DNA from 2 places in the Cellulosilyticum sp. ST5 genome. Region 1 is predicted to be linked to the other one. Evidence: predicted binding sites of a transcription regulator. Region 1 holds the regulator's gene; the other holds the start of a gene.
What was found. The regulator Rex, encoded in region 1, represses fermentation and respiration genes when NADH is low (regulators of the CRP and FNR family bind a similar motif). The targets are predictions, from matches to a motif close to ATTGTTAANTANTTAACAAT.

Region 1 (8,493 bases):
TTTGATAGCATATATTTCTTGCCCTTTATTAAACAAATTTGGGCTCTTACTACATTCTGAATGAAATCCAGCAGCTATATTATTAATTTTTTCATTTATTTTCTTTACCATTGTTTCAATAGAATATTTGTTTTCCATTCTAATTAATATTCTTTTGTCTTGTTTATCTACTAAATTAATTATAAAATCAATCAACTCATCTATTGTATTTTTTTCCCTTAATCTAGTGTGCAACTTTTCAAATTTGATATTACATATTGACTTATCATGTAATGCTTCTTGTATTGAATACCTATAAACAAATTGCTCATCTATATTAAATAATGCCTTATCATTTCTATATGGGGTTGCAGTAAATAAAACTTTCTTACACTTAAATTCCTTAATTACTATTGCCCATATTTCTGCTAACTCCCTATGTCCTTCATCAAAAAAGATAGCCTTTGTGCACTGTACTAGTCTACTAAAGCTATTTGTTTTTTTCTCCTTACTAAGAATTAATAACCTTTGAATAGTAATAATCAAAATCTGCATATTTATATGTTCTATATATTCTAATGTATCATCTTCCTTAATTATTTTAATATCTTTTTTATTAGTTATATTATTACAATTTATTTTTTCCCAAAATGCATCTTCTATTTCATATTTAATTTGTTCTGGAAGTATCGCATTCGGAACGATTATCAATATATTCCCCATACTCATATGAGATGCAACTGCAATAACACCTGTTTTCCCTGTTCCTGTAGGCATTTTTATAAGTGCTTGTTTCTGTGAATCAGAACTTAAATATTTCTCAATGGTATCTATAGCATGCCTTTGGTAGTCTCTCACTTTTGCTTTAATATTGCTATACTCATCCAATAATTTATCCCCCTTCTTTACTCTCTTATGCACAAATTCTATTCTTTATAAATACCAATATTTTAATCATTTCTATAATCTCACATAACTGCTTTGTACTTCTAATAATTCATGATACTTTTATTATAACAATTGTATATCCAGTCACCTTCTTACCTAGTAATCTATTCGCTCCTACTATGCCTATCCTAGTTCCACTTTCATATGAACAATAGATATCCTTTTCGTTCTCACTTCTTAAATTCTCTTTTTATTTATTAATATCCTACTTGTTTTCTTCTGTTGAACATCATGAATATAAATAAATATCCATTTCCTACATCCACTTTTTTGTTTTATTAACAATAACTTACCCAACAGTAAACATATAAAAATAGTTATTCCTTTTCTCTTACATATTGTCATTATTTCTCTAAGTTTAATTATCCATATACAGTGCCACAAAGTATTAATAAACCAATTTATTTTATTATAAACACACCCATACAATTTACACAAAAACAACGCGAAATAACCCTCTCCCTCTATAACACTATTCATGCCTATTCTTTTATAGACTTATTGTACTCTTAATAAAATACATATAACAACAAAAAGGGTTCGTCTATTTTCGACATTATCTAAGTTATTCTTTTTATAAAAAGCATCTTTACGCCAGAAAGCTGATGGAAATGAGAGGGATGGCTGTCCTCAAGGGGTGACTTGCGAGTATTTTCAGCAGGCACTTAGCGAATTTTTTTGATGGGTTTTAGGGAGACTGTTTGAGCGCCAGCGAGTTTCGACCGTTCATCAAAAAAATGAGCTTAGTGCCTGCGAAAATACGGAGCGGAACCCCGGAGGGTAGCCATCCCTCTCATTTCTTCCCATTAGCTTCTGATCGCAACTTACTTACAAAAGGAAACGTTCACTTTATCTTTGTTCTCACTTTTTCGCCTTTACTCCCCTGTTACCTAAAGATCTATCTCTTTAAACGCAAAAAAATGCCCATAAGCCTTCTGTTTTCCCAACAAAAGCCTCACAGGCATTTCTTTATTCACTCTTTTATACTGCACCCCACTCAACATCATTCCCAAAGAAATCCATTAAGCCCACATTTTATTCTTCAATTTGCCCTATACTCTCACTCTTATCTTTCTTCTCTCTTTCAACCTCAGCCTCATTAATCTTATAAGCCAAAGTCATTAATGAATGAGAAAGGTGTACATTTTCAACTTGTACTGTATCTGGTACGAATAAATCCACAGGTGAGAAGTTCCATAAGCCTTTTATCCCCCATTTTGCTAAACTCTCAGCTGTCTCTTTTACTCTTGTTTTTGGCATTGTTAAAATAGCAATTTCTACTTCATTTTCTTTTACGAACTGCTCCATTTTGTCAATATCTTGTACTTCTACCCCGTGTATGCTCATACCAATTAGTCTTGGATTAACGTCAAATAAACCGATTAACTTAAAGCCTCTTTTACTAAATGATGTTGAATTAGCAATAGCTTGTCCTAAGTTACCTACGCCTACAATAATCATTTTATAGTTTTGGTGAAGTCCTAATATCTTTCCTATCTCTGTATGCAAGTACTCCACATTGTATCCGTAACCCTGTTGCCCAAAGCCTCCAAAATTGTTAAGGTCTTGACGAATTTGTGATGCGGTCACATTCATCTTCTCACTTAATTCTCTGGAGGAGATTTTGGTTACTCCTTTTTGTAACAATTCTCCCAGATATCTGTAATAACGTGGCAATCTCCGTATTACATTCATAGAAATCTTTCTTTCTTCCGTCACCTTCTCATCTCCTCATATACGCAAACTCATAACCCTAGTATAGCATTTAAGTTTTTTTTTTGTCAATGTAGATTATTGGCCCCTTTTCTTTCAATTTGCGCTTTTATTTGCTAAAATAATAAAAGGCGTTACAAGGAGGATATTATGATTATTTCATGTAGCAATATCAAGAAAACATTTATTGACCGAGAAATCTTAAAAAATATTAGTTTTCATATCGAAGACCATGAGAAAGTAGCTTTAATAGGAAATAATGGTGTAGGTAAAACCACCCTTTTTAAAATTCTAACTAAGGAATTAGAACCAGATGAAGGTACCATTACTTCTACTAAAGACTGCACCATAGGTTACTTAAAACAACATATGGAGTTAGATTCTACAGCTACCGTCTATGAGGAACTCCTACATGTATTTGATGAAGTTATTGCCTTAGAAGAAAAACTTCATGCCATGGAAGCTGAAATCGCTAAGACCGGTTCTTTAGAACTCATTCATAAATATGATGCTGAACGTATGGTATTTGAAAATAGTAAGGGTTATGAATACAAAAGTTTAGTCAAAGGCGTTCTCAAAGGCTTAGGCTTTGATGAAACCATTTATGATAAACCAGTGTCTATTTTATCAGGTGGACAAAAAAACCGTGTCGCTCTAGGTAAGCTCCTACTTCAAGAGCCTAGTTTATTACTCTTAGACGAACCTACCAACCATTTAGACATTGAAGCTATCGAATGGCTAGAAGGCTTTTTACGTAGCTATAAAGGTGCTGTCCTTATTATTTCCCATGACCGTTACTTCTTAGATAAAATCGTCACTAAAGTCGTTCACTTAGAATTTGGACGTAGCTTTGTTTACAACGGTAACTACAGCGACTACATCATCAAAAGTGAAAAAGAATATGAAGTGGCTATGAAACACTTTGAAAAACAGCAAAAGGAAATTGCTCACCAACAAGCGGTTATTGCTAAGCTAAAACAATTTAACAGGGAAAAATCTATTAAACGTGCTCGTAGCCGTGAAAAAGCTTTAGAAAAAGTAGAAGTCATGGATATGCCAATGATTGATAATAAACCTATGCAGCTGGTGCTCACCCCAAGAGTTGTAAGTGGCAATGATGTCTTAAGCATTAGTGAATTAAGTAAAACCTTTGATACCAGCCCGATTTTTAGTCATATGAATATGGAAATCAAAAAAGGGGATAAAGTAGCTCTCGTAGGTCCTAATGGCGTTGGTAAAACCACTGTTTTTCGTATGATTTTAGATCAAATGACTCCTACAACGGGTACCCTAAAATTAGGAAGCAATGTTATTGTAGGCTATTACGATCAAGAACATGCTACCTTAGATACTTCTAACACCATTATGGAAGAAATCCAAGGTACTTTCCCAGAACTTAAAAATGGAGAAATCCGTAATGTACTGGCTGCTTTTCTCTTTACGAATGATGATGTTTTTAAACCCATTAGTAGCTTAAGCGGTGGTGAAAAAGGCCGTGTCGCATTAGCCAAAATCATGCTTTCTAAAGCCAATTTTCTCATCTTAGATGAGCCGACTAACCACTTAGATATTCTTTCAAAGGAAATTCTAGAAAGTGCCATATTAAACTATGAAGGCACTGTCCTTTATGTTTCCCATGACCGTTATTTTATCAATCAAACAGCAAGTAAAATCATTGATATGTCTAAAGACGGCACCATGGAATATTTAGGAGACTATGATTATTATATAGAAAAGAAAAAGGAGCTTGCTGCTTCAGCTACTCAGCAAACCAGCGTTGTTGTAGAAGAAGCTACTGCTGCTACCACTAATAAAGAAGATTGGCAAAAGCAAAAAGAAGAGCAAACCAGAATACGCCGTATTCAAAACCAAATGGCCAAGCTAGAAACAGCTATTAGCGAAGCTGAAGAAAAAATAGCTGATATTGACGCCCAGCTTTGCCTAGAGGAAGTCTACAGTAACTATGATAAAAGCAGATGCTTACTTGAAGAAAAAGAAAAGCTTAACGCAATCATTTCTAAGTACTACGAAGAGTGGGAAAGCTTAAGTGAAGAACTTTAAATAAAAATAGCTGATAAAAGAGAATGTCTTTTATCAGCTATTTTTATTAGGTCTTTTATTTTGTTTATTATTTTAAGTACTCTAGCTGCTTAATATAAGAGGAAGTCTCAATAACTTTGATTACTTCTAAACTATCTTTTAATTTGATAATCTGATTGTCTCCTTCCTTGGTATATGCGAAATAGAAATAGCCTTCATCATCCATTTCTCTTGTATCCGATACATAGTAGTTGATGTATCGGAGGTCATCTTCCATTTGTTGTCTTTGTTTTGTTTTGACATTGACCCGAAACATCACATCTGGCATCTCAGCTCGGTTACTATATTCTGAGTCCGTTGGATAAACAGCATAGTCATTAAAGTAAATCCAGTCCCCTAATTGTCTTGCTGAAATCTCCTTATAATCGTCATACCAAAACATTGGAAATACCTGTGTTAATAGGTGGGATTGCTTTGTTCCTTTATCTAAGCTATAAATCCCATCATATTTAAGCTTATAAATGTAAGAAGCATCTTCACCTATTTTATACCCAGCATCTATCTCAGTAAAATCCTTACGATCTAATTGAAGATTCACATAGCTATGTCGCACTTCTGCATAAGATAAATAAATAAACTTGTCATCTATATTTACCTCTAGATAAGGCTCAAGTCCTGGTTGAACCTTATAAACACTTTTCACTTCATCGGTCTTTAAATCATACTCAAATAGTTCTACAACATTCCTACTCCAATCCGCAACAGTAAAGTATAATTGATCCTCCCTTATAGCTTCTAAACTACTATACACTTTGCCTAACTCATCCCAAACTTCCTCTGTGGCTGTATAAAACTCATTGAAATCAATAAACGCCTTGGCTTCACCTTTTATGTCGCAGCTATAAATGACTGGCTCTACTGGATTACCATCTGCTTCGCCATAAGGATAGGTTTGTAAGCTATATATTATTTTACCTTTATAAGCTTCTACATTTCCTATGTTCTTATGAGGCAGTGCAAAACTCACTTTACCGTCTAGGCTCACTACCTGAACATTTTGATTATCATCTTCGCATAAGAACCATCCTTCTCCTGTTTGGTCATCTTGAAAATAGCGCCAAGTGTTAGCTGTATTTTCTGCTAAGATTTCTAGTGAAGTACCTTGTAAATTTCCTTTATAGAGATTACTCGCTACATTAAAGCAAAGTACCTTTTCTCCATTTACCTCTACAGCACGCCACGTAGAAGTACTATCTAAATCATAAAGTTTAGTAGACTTCTTGCCTTCTTCGTCTATACGATACAAGCCTGTTTCTGTACTATAAAAAACACCTGTTTCTTCATGTAGCTGAGCTTGTAAGTTTAGGTTTGCTTCAGCTGTCGCTACGTTTGTTTTTAACTTCATTTGCTTATTGGTTTTAGGATATAAATGAAGTAGTTGAGTCTCTATCAAATCCATTTTTAAAGTTGTAGTCGTTTTAGTGGCTACATCTAACACCTTTAACTCATTCGTCCAATGCCACTGGTCTGCATAATCTAAATAGTAAATCTGATTATTACTTGCACTTAGTGCTTGCCTACTTGCACTGCCGCCATAATAACTTTGCTCATAGGGTAAACTAGGTGTCACTTCTTTTGTGGTTAAATCATATGCTTTGCTATAGCTCACACTACCATACTCATCAAAAGGCTTACCTATGTAGATCTTATGTTCCTGCAACTGAAGAAGTATTTGGTCCCCCTCATTTTCAAAGGCTACCTCTTCTTTAATGCTTTGTCCTCTTTTGCCACTTACAACCTTATTAACCTTGCAGCTTCTTTCAGCTCCCTTTGTTACAATCTCCGCATAGTATAAAGCATCCTCATAGGCCCCTAATAAAAATCCCTCGTTTGTTAAGCAATTGGCCTGCTTGGTTTCTAAATCCACTTGATTAATCATACTATAGTTATTCCCCATATAGTAGTCACCCATATAGCTACTGGCATAATAAATGGCATCATCTACGACATAAAAATCATAAACATACGCATGGCCTGCCTCACAAACGGCTTCTAGCTCTTTACCATTAGGGCGTATCCTGTAAATAGTATTTTGACTAGCGTCTGTTTCTGGAATACCCAAGATCACATTAAAATACACCCAATCATCTGCAATGCCCAGGGGATTATAACGTAAATAGTACTTATTCGCATCAAACTCCGTTTTAAAATCAAATTCATTTTCTTTACCTACAAGCTTTAGGACTTTGCTACCATCAAGACTTGCTATACTTAATTCGTTAATCACCACGATTGACTTTGAACTTGTATATAAACTGTCCCAATCCTCATTTGTAGAATAAAGAAGCTGATTCTCCGCTGCAAGCCACTGGCTTATACCTTTTACCACCTGTTCTTCCTTCTGGGTAGATAATTGCATACGCATTAAAGGTCCTTCATAGTCTTCTCTAAAATAAAGCCAATCCTCTCCCCTAATGACTTCTTCTTTTATCTCTGTGTCTTTGGTCTTTTCTGATTCTTTAACAGATGTTCCTGCCACTTGCTGCATGGTTTCTTTCTTTTGGCACCCTACTAAACTCCCAAATAAAAGTAATCCCACTAAGGCTATAAGCCCCTTTTTCCCTATTCTCATTTAATACTCTCCCCTTCATCACCAATTTTTAGTTGATGCTTATTGTATAACGCGATAAATACAGAATGACTAGTGAAGAACGATTGATTCATTTTACTGATTATTTTGCACCTGCAGATGTATCAGCTTAGGTTCTATAATCTCTTTTTTAAGGACAGTCTCTGTATTAGTAGATGTATCCACTACTTTTAAATCACTAAGCCAATTCCATTCATTAAGGTACTGTAAGTAATACGTTGCTGTACCCTTTGTACTAATGACCTTTGTACTTGCCCCTCCTCCTGGAAAGCCTTGTTCATCAGGCAAACTTACTCTTGTTTCTTTTTTCTTTAAATCATACACCTCATTATATTTAACAAATTCACCATACCCCTCATTAAAGATTTTATGGCCTATATAAATGTTATGTTCCTGTAAATTAAAATAGAGCGCGTCACTAGTATGATCAATGCTAGTCACTTTCTCTATATAATTTTCTGATTGACCACTTACTATCTTATTAATTTGATAATTATTAACGCCATTATCACCAGTGGTTTCTTCATAATATAACGCTTCCTCATACTTACCTAATACTACCCCTCGCTCAGTTAGGACTTGACTTATTTTTGTTTCTAAGTCTACTTGATATAGGGTAAGGTCATAATTGTCTTGCATATAACCACTGGTAAAATACATAGTCTCGCCTATTACACCAAAGGAATAGACCATGTCATTGCTTTTTAGTTTACAAACCTCTTCTAAATCTTCTCCATTAGAATGCATTCGAAAAATGATGCTTTGACTAGCATCTGTACCAGAAAGTCCTATGGAAACATTAAAATAAACCCAACTGTCTACTACCCCTAAAGGTCCGTATCTCAAATAGCTTTGCCTTCCTTCATATGGCGTAGCTACATCAAGGGTACTTTCCTTACCTGCCAGTAGTTTAGCTTCACTTCCATCTAGATTTGCAATCAGTATTTCATTTATTATGGTAAGAGGCTCTGTACTTGTATCTAAGCTTTCCCAGTCTTCCTGAGTCGTATAAAGTAATTGATCTTCCTCTAAAAGCCACTGACTGATATGATCTGCTACCCTTTCTTCTTTTTGTCTCCCTAATGCCATGCGCACTAAGGTGTTTTTAGTATCTTCTCGAAAATACAACCAGTCCTCCCATTTCACCTCTTCTTCCTCTGGCG
Region 2 (8,493 bases), 920 kb from region 1:
AGGGGTACCTTGTGCCATATAAACCATCATTATTGTTATAAAACTTCCCATATAAGCTAATAACAGCGTGGTTGTTTGTGAACCCACTACAGAGCGTCCAATGTTTAAACCTGACAATAAAATCTCTTTTCTCGAAATAGTAGGTTTTTTATCCACTACTTCTTCTATAGCTGCCGAAATATCTACAGATAAATCCACTAGGGCCCCCGAGCAAGATAAATAAATAGCAGCTTGATAAATCTTAGTTAGGTCTAAGTGTTGATATCCTGAATATAATAAGGATTCTGACCACGGCATTACACCGCCATGGATTCTAAATAAGTTACCAAAAGCAATCGCCATTAAACAGGTCATTATAGAGGCAATACTCATGCCTAATATAGCGCAGTAGGCTTTCTCTGTAAAACCAGCTACTAATAATAATGTAATAACAGCCATAGTCACTCCTATAATGAGCCCTAGAACCATAGGATTATAACCATTTAATAAACCAGGCACTAATACCTTCCACATACATAAAAGGCTAACAACAAAAGAAATAATCGTTCTTACCCCAGTTTTGCCTGAAAATAAAATAAGGGCCCCCATAAATAAGAAAACTAATAACCACTCTAAATTCAAACGGTAATAATCTAATACATTAGCATCTAACACCTGACCATCTTCTGTTTTTTCTATAAGTGCTAGTGCTTTATCCCCTTTTACAAATAGTTTATCAACCTCTAATCTACCTGATAATAAGTTGGCTGCTTCGATCTGACTTCCTTTAAAGGTTCCCTCTAATACCTCTACAAGACATACTTGACTTCCTAATTTTAAAATCCCACTATTATAAATACCACTTTCATTGGTCTCTAAAATCTTTACCTTTACATGCTCTGCATTGGTATAAATTTGCTTTTCAAAACCGGTTGGTAACATTAATAAAATAATAATTACCACTATGCACACTAAGGAAAAAATGACTTCTTTATCTCTCATTTTCTGTAACAGCATTCTAATTTCCTCTTTCTAGCTAAAAATAGAGTGCCTTACTAAAATCGGTGTTCACCTCATTTCAGCAAGGCACTTATCATATGAAAGGTTTGCTACACTTGTGAATCTCTATTTTAATTCACAAAGAGCAACTAACTTATTGAAAATGTCTGTATTATCATAAGCACCACTAAAGAGTTCAGCACCTTCACCCATTGCATAAACTGGAACAGGTACACCTGTATGTGCGTAAGAGGTCCAACCAATACCTGCTTTATTATTTAAGATATGTGTGAGTGTCACAGTAAGTGGCTCATAGCCACCATATAAAATGCCTGTTTCTTGATTATTAGTACGCTCACTGCTATCTTTCATAGTTTGAGCAAAGGCATCTTTTAATTTGTTATATTCATACTCAGTTAACACTAATGCTGAATCCTTAGCTGATGCAGCATTACTTGGGCTCACCAAACCAAAGTGCTTTTTAATAAGAGGAAGTACGTCTTCGATTTTGGCCTTATCTGCTGTAGTTCCTTTTTTGTATTCTGCAAGTAATTCATCAAAAGCTACATAACTCATATCCTGATTAGCTAAGAGGTTAAATGCCGTATTATAGCCTGTTATAGAATATCCAATGGTCATACCACCTGTTTCATGATCCCCTGTTACAATAATAAGTGTTTCCTCTGGATGCTTTTTAGCAAAATCAACTGCTACCCCAATAGCTTCATCTAATGCAATGACATCTTGAATATTAGATCTGGCATCATTAGCATGACCCGCCCAGTCAATCTTACCTCCTTCTACCATCATGAAGAAACCATCTTCATTATTTAAAACATCAATTCCTTTTTCAACAAAATCCTTTAATCTAATACTATCCTTACTAGCATCTAAGTCATAGCTCATAGCCTGTGAGTCTTGAAGCTCTGGATTAATAGCATATACTTTGCCTGACTCACTATTAAGTGAAAGAATTTCTTCCTTTGTATCTACAATGTTGTATCCTTTCTCTTTAATAATTTCAAATGCGCTTTTTTGATCACCATTTTTACCATTTGGCTGTACTAATGAACCACCCGCAAAATAGTCAAAATTACTATCTGCTAACTGAAGTGCGATATCATACATATCCTTTCTAGATACTGCATGTGCATAAAAAGCTGCTGGTGTTGCATGATCTATAGATACACTACTTACTATCCCTATTTTATATCCTTCTTTTTTAAGCTTTTCTGTAATACTTTCTGGTTTGGTTTGCTTATCTGCATTGTAACCAATTACACCACTATGTGTTTTAACACCGCTAGAAATAGCTGTTGCTGTAGAAGCTGAATCTGGTGCGAAAGATGTAGAGTCTTGGGTTGTAGCTGATCCACATACTGGAAACTGGGATACTGCTAGCTTGCCTAAGTTAATACCACCTTTTTCAGTTACACCTTTATAGATTTGCGCAGAATTAACTTGTACATAAGACATACCATCCCCAATAAAGTTAAATATGTATTTGGGTTTTTTGTAAGTTTGCTCTTTAGCACTTTGTACAATATTAGTCGTATTAGCTCTAGCTGGCACTGCAATCGTCCCCACTGCTGTGATACCTACAAGGGCTGTACATAAAATAGCTGCAAAAATCTTCTTTGAAAGTTTCATTCTTATTTCCCCTTTACTATTTGCTTTATTTCATGCGTTTAGTATAAAAGGGGGATATTAAATCGGAGTTTGTTCTTTATTAGATTTAAGTTAACTCCTTGTTAAATCCTTCTTCTTTTCTTTTTTTCCTTTTGAGTATACATCATACTGTCTACATACTTTAAAAATTCTTCTACACATTTATAATCACTATTGTAACTATCCATGCCATAACTAAACTTCAAGTCATAGACTTTACCGCTACTAGCATTATAAGCTTTTACCCGTTCTTTAAATCTTTCCATGTATTTTATCATCTGTTTCTTATTTTGCTGCTCACTTAAAATAAGGAATTCATCCCCACCCATTCTAAAAATACGGTGCTTATAAGGAAAACTACCTCTTAGAATTTGAGAGAAACTTTTCAGAGCCTCATCACCTTCTTGATGCCCATATCGATCATTAATTATCTTAAAATCGTCCAGATCTATATTAATAGCTGTTAAAGTTAATTTTTGTTTCTTTGCTAATTTGGAAGTGTAGCTTAAATAACTTTGTTTATTTTCCATCATTGTGAGTGCATCATATTGAAGCCCATCTATAATGTTAAAAACATATGCACAAACTAATAAACCACCTACTGTACTCCATATCGTTAAATAATCTTCACAAACAACTTGAACTACCACAACCAAAGTGATGATAGTAAAATACATTAACCCCATGATGTACTTATAAGCCGTCAATCTTTTGTGATAGCGCCAGATAAGTAAAATGCCATAACCTAAATAAAATAGGGTAATTGTAGGAACTATCCAAAATAACTGACCTCTTATATAATCATTTTCCAAACTTACAGTTGCAATCCAGCCTGTCCTTATATTAATGAGGGTTAAAACAAAAAGGATAATAGCCGGTACGTAAATCCATCTATTACATTTTATTTTCGCTCGCAGGGCCTTTTGTAACCAACATTCAAAATATAACACCCCCAAAAGTAAAAATACTGGCACTATAATAAATCCTAATATATTAACTATTAGATGAAGTATCCTAAAAGTAGATAAATTCTTTGTATTAAAAATAACACTCCCTATCTCTAATAACATTATAAGTATATCAAGCCCTATTAAATACATAAACAATCTATTAATCAGCTCCGATTTATCTAGTCTAAAAAAAGCATGTGCAATAATAATGCCTAAAATAAGTGATACTACAATATTAGTTTGTACTTGCCAAAACATATCGTTATAACCCCTCCCTCTTATAGTCTATATTAACACACAATTATCTGAATTCTTAAAGATTATGTAAATTTTTTTCACTTTTATTATCTATTTATTATTCATATTGACAATACTTTTTTGATGCCCAATTATCTTTGTTTATTTTTTTGTTTGATATTTAACAATTACTTTTTGTTTCTTTAAAAAATTATGTGCTAAATCCCAACGTTTTACCTGTTTATATTTATCAATAGTTTATAATTTTACAACAATCAATAAATTGACAAAGCTACAATGTCATGTTAACATCACAATATATTCACAATACATTAACAAGTTTTATTATTTTTTGTGTTTTATATTGTTAAAAATATAACAATATATCTTCACTCACTATTATACAATCACATTAAAGGAGGCTATTAAAATGTCTGAAAACAAGAAAGTTAAAGAAGAAGCACCTGTAGTTGATGCTGTAAAAATGGTAGACGAATTAGTTCAAAAAGCGAAGGTTGCTCTTGATGAGTACATGAAACTCGATCAAGCACAAGTTGACGAAATTACTAAAGCTATGGCTCTTGCTGGTTTATCCGCTCAAATGAAACTTGCTAAGATGGCAGTTGAAGAAACAGGCCGTGGTATTTTTGAAGATAAAGTTACAAAGAATATCTTTGCAACAGAGTATATTTATCACAGTATTAAACATGAAAAAACTGTAGGTGTTATTGAAGATAACGAAGATGAAGGTTACATCGAAATTGCTGAACCAGTAGGTATCGTAGCTGGTGTTACACCAACCACAAACCCAACTTCTACAACAATGTTCAAAGCTATCACATGTGCTAAAACACGTAATCCAATTATCTTTGGTTTCCACCCAGCTGCTCAAAACTGTTCTCGTGAAGCTGCTATCATCGTAAGAGATGCTGCTATCAAAGCTGGAGCACCTGAAAACTGTGTTCAATGGATTGATGTACCATCTATCGAAGCTACAAATGCTCTTATGAATCATCCTGATGTAGCAACTGTACTTGCAACTGGTGGTTCTGCAATGGTTAAAGCTGCTTATTCTACTGGTAAACCAGCTCTTGGTGTTGGTCCTGGTAACGTACCTGCTTTCATTGAAAAAACAGCTAATCTTGAACAATCACTTACAGACCTTATCCTTTCTAAATCATTTGATAATGGTATGATTTGTGCATCTGAACAAGCTGCTATCATTGAAGCTCCAGTTTATGATCAAGCTGTTGCTTTCATGAAAAAACAAGGCTGCTACTTTGCTACTAAAGAAGAAATTAAAAAACTTGAACCAGTTGTTATCGACCCAGTTCGTATGATGGCAGGTCCAGCTATCGTTGGTAAATATCCATATGAAATTGCAGCTCTTGCTGGTATTACTATTCCAAAAGAAACTAAAGTAATCTGCTGTGAAATTGATGGTGTTGGTGAAGCTTACCCACTTTCAAGAGAAAAACTTTCTCCAGTACTTGCTGTTGTTAAAGCAAAAGACGTTGAAGATGGTATCGTAAAAGCTGAAACAATGGTTGAACTCGGTGGTCTTGGACATACAGCAGTTATCCATACAACAAATAATGACCTTATTGATGAATATGGTAAACGTCTTAAAGCTTGCCGTATCATTGTAAACTCTCCATCAGCATTCGGTGGTATCGGTGATGTTTACAACTCACTTATGCCTTCACTTACACTTGGCTGTGGTTCTTACGGACATAACTCTACATCATCAAACGTTACAGCTCAAAACTTAATCAATAAGAAAAGGGTGGCTAAGAGACGCGTGAATATGCAATGGTTTAAAATTCCAGAAAAAATCTACTTCGAAGCAGGTTCAGTACAATATTTAGCAAAAATGCCAGACATCTCTCGTGCAATGATCGTAGCTGACCCAATGATGGTTAAACTTGGTTATGTTGATAAATTAACTTACCAATTAAATAAAAATTTAAATAAAGTAGCTATTGAAATCTTTAGCGAAGTTGAACCAGATCCAGACTTAGTAACAGTTAAAAAAGGTACAGCTGTTATGAATTCATTCCAACCAGACGTTATTATCGCTCTTGGTGGTGGTTCTGCAATGGATGCTGCTAAAGCTATGTGGTTATTCTATGAACACCCAGAAGCTGACTTCATCGGTATGGCTCAAAAATTCATGGATATTAGAAAACGTGTTTACAAATTCCCTAAACTTGGTAAAAAAGCAAAAATGGTTTCTATTCCAACAACATCAGGTACAGGTTCAGAAGTAACATCTTTCGCTGTAATCTCTGATAAATCTAAGAATATGAAATACCCACTTGCTGACTATGAATTAACACCAGATGTAGCTATCATTGACCCAGAATTTGTTATGTCAGTTCCAGCAAGCCCAACAGCAGACACAGGTCTTGACGTTCTTACACACGCTATCGAAGCTTACGTATCCGTTTTAGCTTCTGACTATACAGACGCTCTTGCACTTCACGCTATTAAACTTGTATTTGAATACTTACCACGTTCATACAAAAACGGTGCTAAAGACCCAGAAGCAAGAGAAAAAATGCACAATGCATCATGTATCGCAGGTATGGCATTTACAAATGCATTCCTTGGTATTAACCACTCACTTGCTCATAAACTTGGTGGTGAATTCCATATCGCTCATGGTCGTGCAAATGCAATTCTTCTTCCACACGTTATTGCTTACAATGGTGAAACTAACCCATCTAAATTTATGGCATTCCCTAAATACGGTAAGTTCATCGCTCCACAAAGATATCAAGACATTGCTAAAATGTTAGGTCTTAAAGCTTCTACTCCAGAAGAAGGTGTTGCATCACTTGTTAAAGCAGTTAAAGACTTAATGAAAGAAGTTAACATCCCATTCACACTTAAAGAAATGAATGTAGATGAAAAAGAATTCTTAGCTAAAATTTCAGATCTTTCTTACAAAGCTTTCGAAGATCAATGTACAACAGCTAATCCTAGACTTCCAAAAGTAACAGAACTTGAAGAGCTTTACAAAAAAGCTTACTACGGTAAATAGTCATTTTATTTTACTCCACCTAAAAATAAAAGAAGAGGACACTAGTCAAACGGCTAGTGTCCTCTTCTTTTTATTCAAATTAAATATATTGTTTCATAGCCTTTGCACTCTCTAATAATCCACTAGCAATTTCTTTTGATCTTTGCACGCAGTTATTATTCTGCATCGTAGCTTCTGTCGTCATTTCTATACCTGCTAGAGTTTGCTCACTTATAGCTGCAATCTCTTGGGTATTTTTAATAAGCCGCTCATTAACCCCTACCATCTCATTAACCTTATCTGTAACAATACTTACTTGGTCATTAACTTCTTTCATATACTCAGTCGTTTCATTAAAGATTTCTCCTGTATTTACAATTAGCTCATTCTGCTCATCATTGGCTCCTTTTAGCCTAGTCATTGCCTCAACAGATGCAGCAGCTACTTGTTGAAGTTCATCAACAATAGCTGTAATATGACTAGCAAATTCACCACTCTGGTTAGCTAGATTTCTAACCTCTTCTGCTACTACTGCAAATCCTCTTCCTGCTTCTCCTGCCCTTGCACTTTCAATCGCTGCATTTAAAGAAAGGATATTCGTTTGTGCAGAGATAGCCGTAATAGCTTCAGTGATTTCATTAATCTCTTTTGATTTATCTCGTAGTTCTATCATAGATTTATAAACACTTTCACAGTTCTCATTCATTACTTCTGTTTTCACATTTAGAGCTTTAACAATCTTAACCCCTTCATCCATTTGTTTTATAGTAGTATGAGAGATCTCTTCCATATTCTTTGAAGCTTCTGAAGTATCCACAACTATGTTTTGAATATGCTCAGTTAAATTACTTTGCTCTTGCGCACTAAGTACTGCCTTCTCTGCTCCTGCAGAAATATCTCCTACTGCATCATTAATAGTACTTCCTGACTGTTCTAATTCAGTAATTGTTTGTCCTACTGCATTTGAATGTTGATCCAATTCACTTGCTATTTTTAAAACATTCTTCAGGATACCTTCTTGCTTCTCCTTAGCTTCTTCTAGCGCCCTCGTTTTTTCCTCATTAATGCTATTAGATAATTTTGTACCTATAATTGAACTAACTACAATCATAACAATAGAAGCCATTTGAATTGTATAATCCGTAGTTAAGTTAGAACTATTAGCTTGTACTATAAATATGAGCCACCCAACTCTAGCAGTATTAGCTAATACTACCGCACTCCCAAGTACTTTTATGAAAGTCAAGTCAAAGTATAGGAAGTATAACATCATAAAAGGAATGATATAAACATAAACTAATACCCGTGTTGTTGTAAACATACTGTATACATAAATAAGAAAAAAACCTATACTAGCAGCATATTTAAACTTAAGCCCTTCTTTATCTTTCTTATAAACGAAAGAAATAATACCTGTATAAACCAAAATAACACTAACAAATATAGCTACTGTTGTTACCGTCTTTTGCCCCTTAGCGATCTCACCAATTTGGCCTACTATTAAACAGAGGTTTAATATAAAAGTAAGTGCCAATACAAAACCATTTACCCTTTTTAAATCAACAACACTATTTTCCATTTTACCACTCCCAATCAACTACCTAATATTAAATATTCTTACAATATATTTCGACA

Region 2: the regulator Rex is predicted to act here: its motif matches at 4,197-4,216, upstream of adhE (bifunctional acetaldehyde-CoA/alcohol dehydrogenase).

Annotation. Positions count from the first base shown of each region.
Region 1 is NZ_CP132338.1:358,991-367,483, reverse strand. It holds gene QTL86_RS01715 (DEAD/DEAH box helicase) at 1-837, opposite strand, end outside; gene QTL86_RS01710 (redox-sensing transcriptional repressor Rex) at 1,963-2,646, opposite strand; gene abc-f (ribosomal protection-like ABC-F family protein) at 2,791-4,701, shown strand; gene QTL86_RS01700 (hypothetical protein) at 4,769-7,312, opposite strand; gene QTL86_RS01695 (hypothetical protein) at 7,406-8,493, opposite strand, start outside.
Region 2 is NZ_CP132338.1:4,288,925-4,297,417, reverse strand. It holds gene QTL86_RS20745 (YibE/F family protein) at 1-996, opposite strand, end outside; gene QTL86_RS20740 (alkaline phosphatase) at 1,105-2,628, opposite strand; gene QTL86_RS20735 (GGDEF domain-containing protein) at 2,730-3,854, opposite strand; gene adhE (bifunctional acetaldehyde-CoA/alcohol dehydrogenase) at 4,264-6,879, shown strand; gene QTL86_RS20725 (methyl-accepting chemotaxis protein) at 6,959-8,437, opposite strand.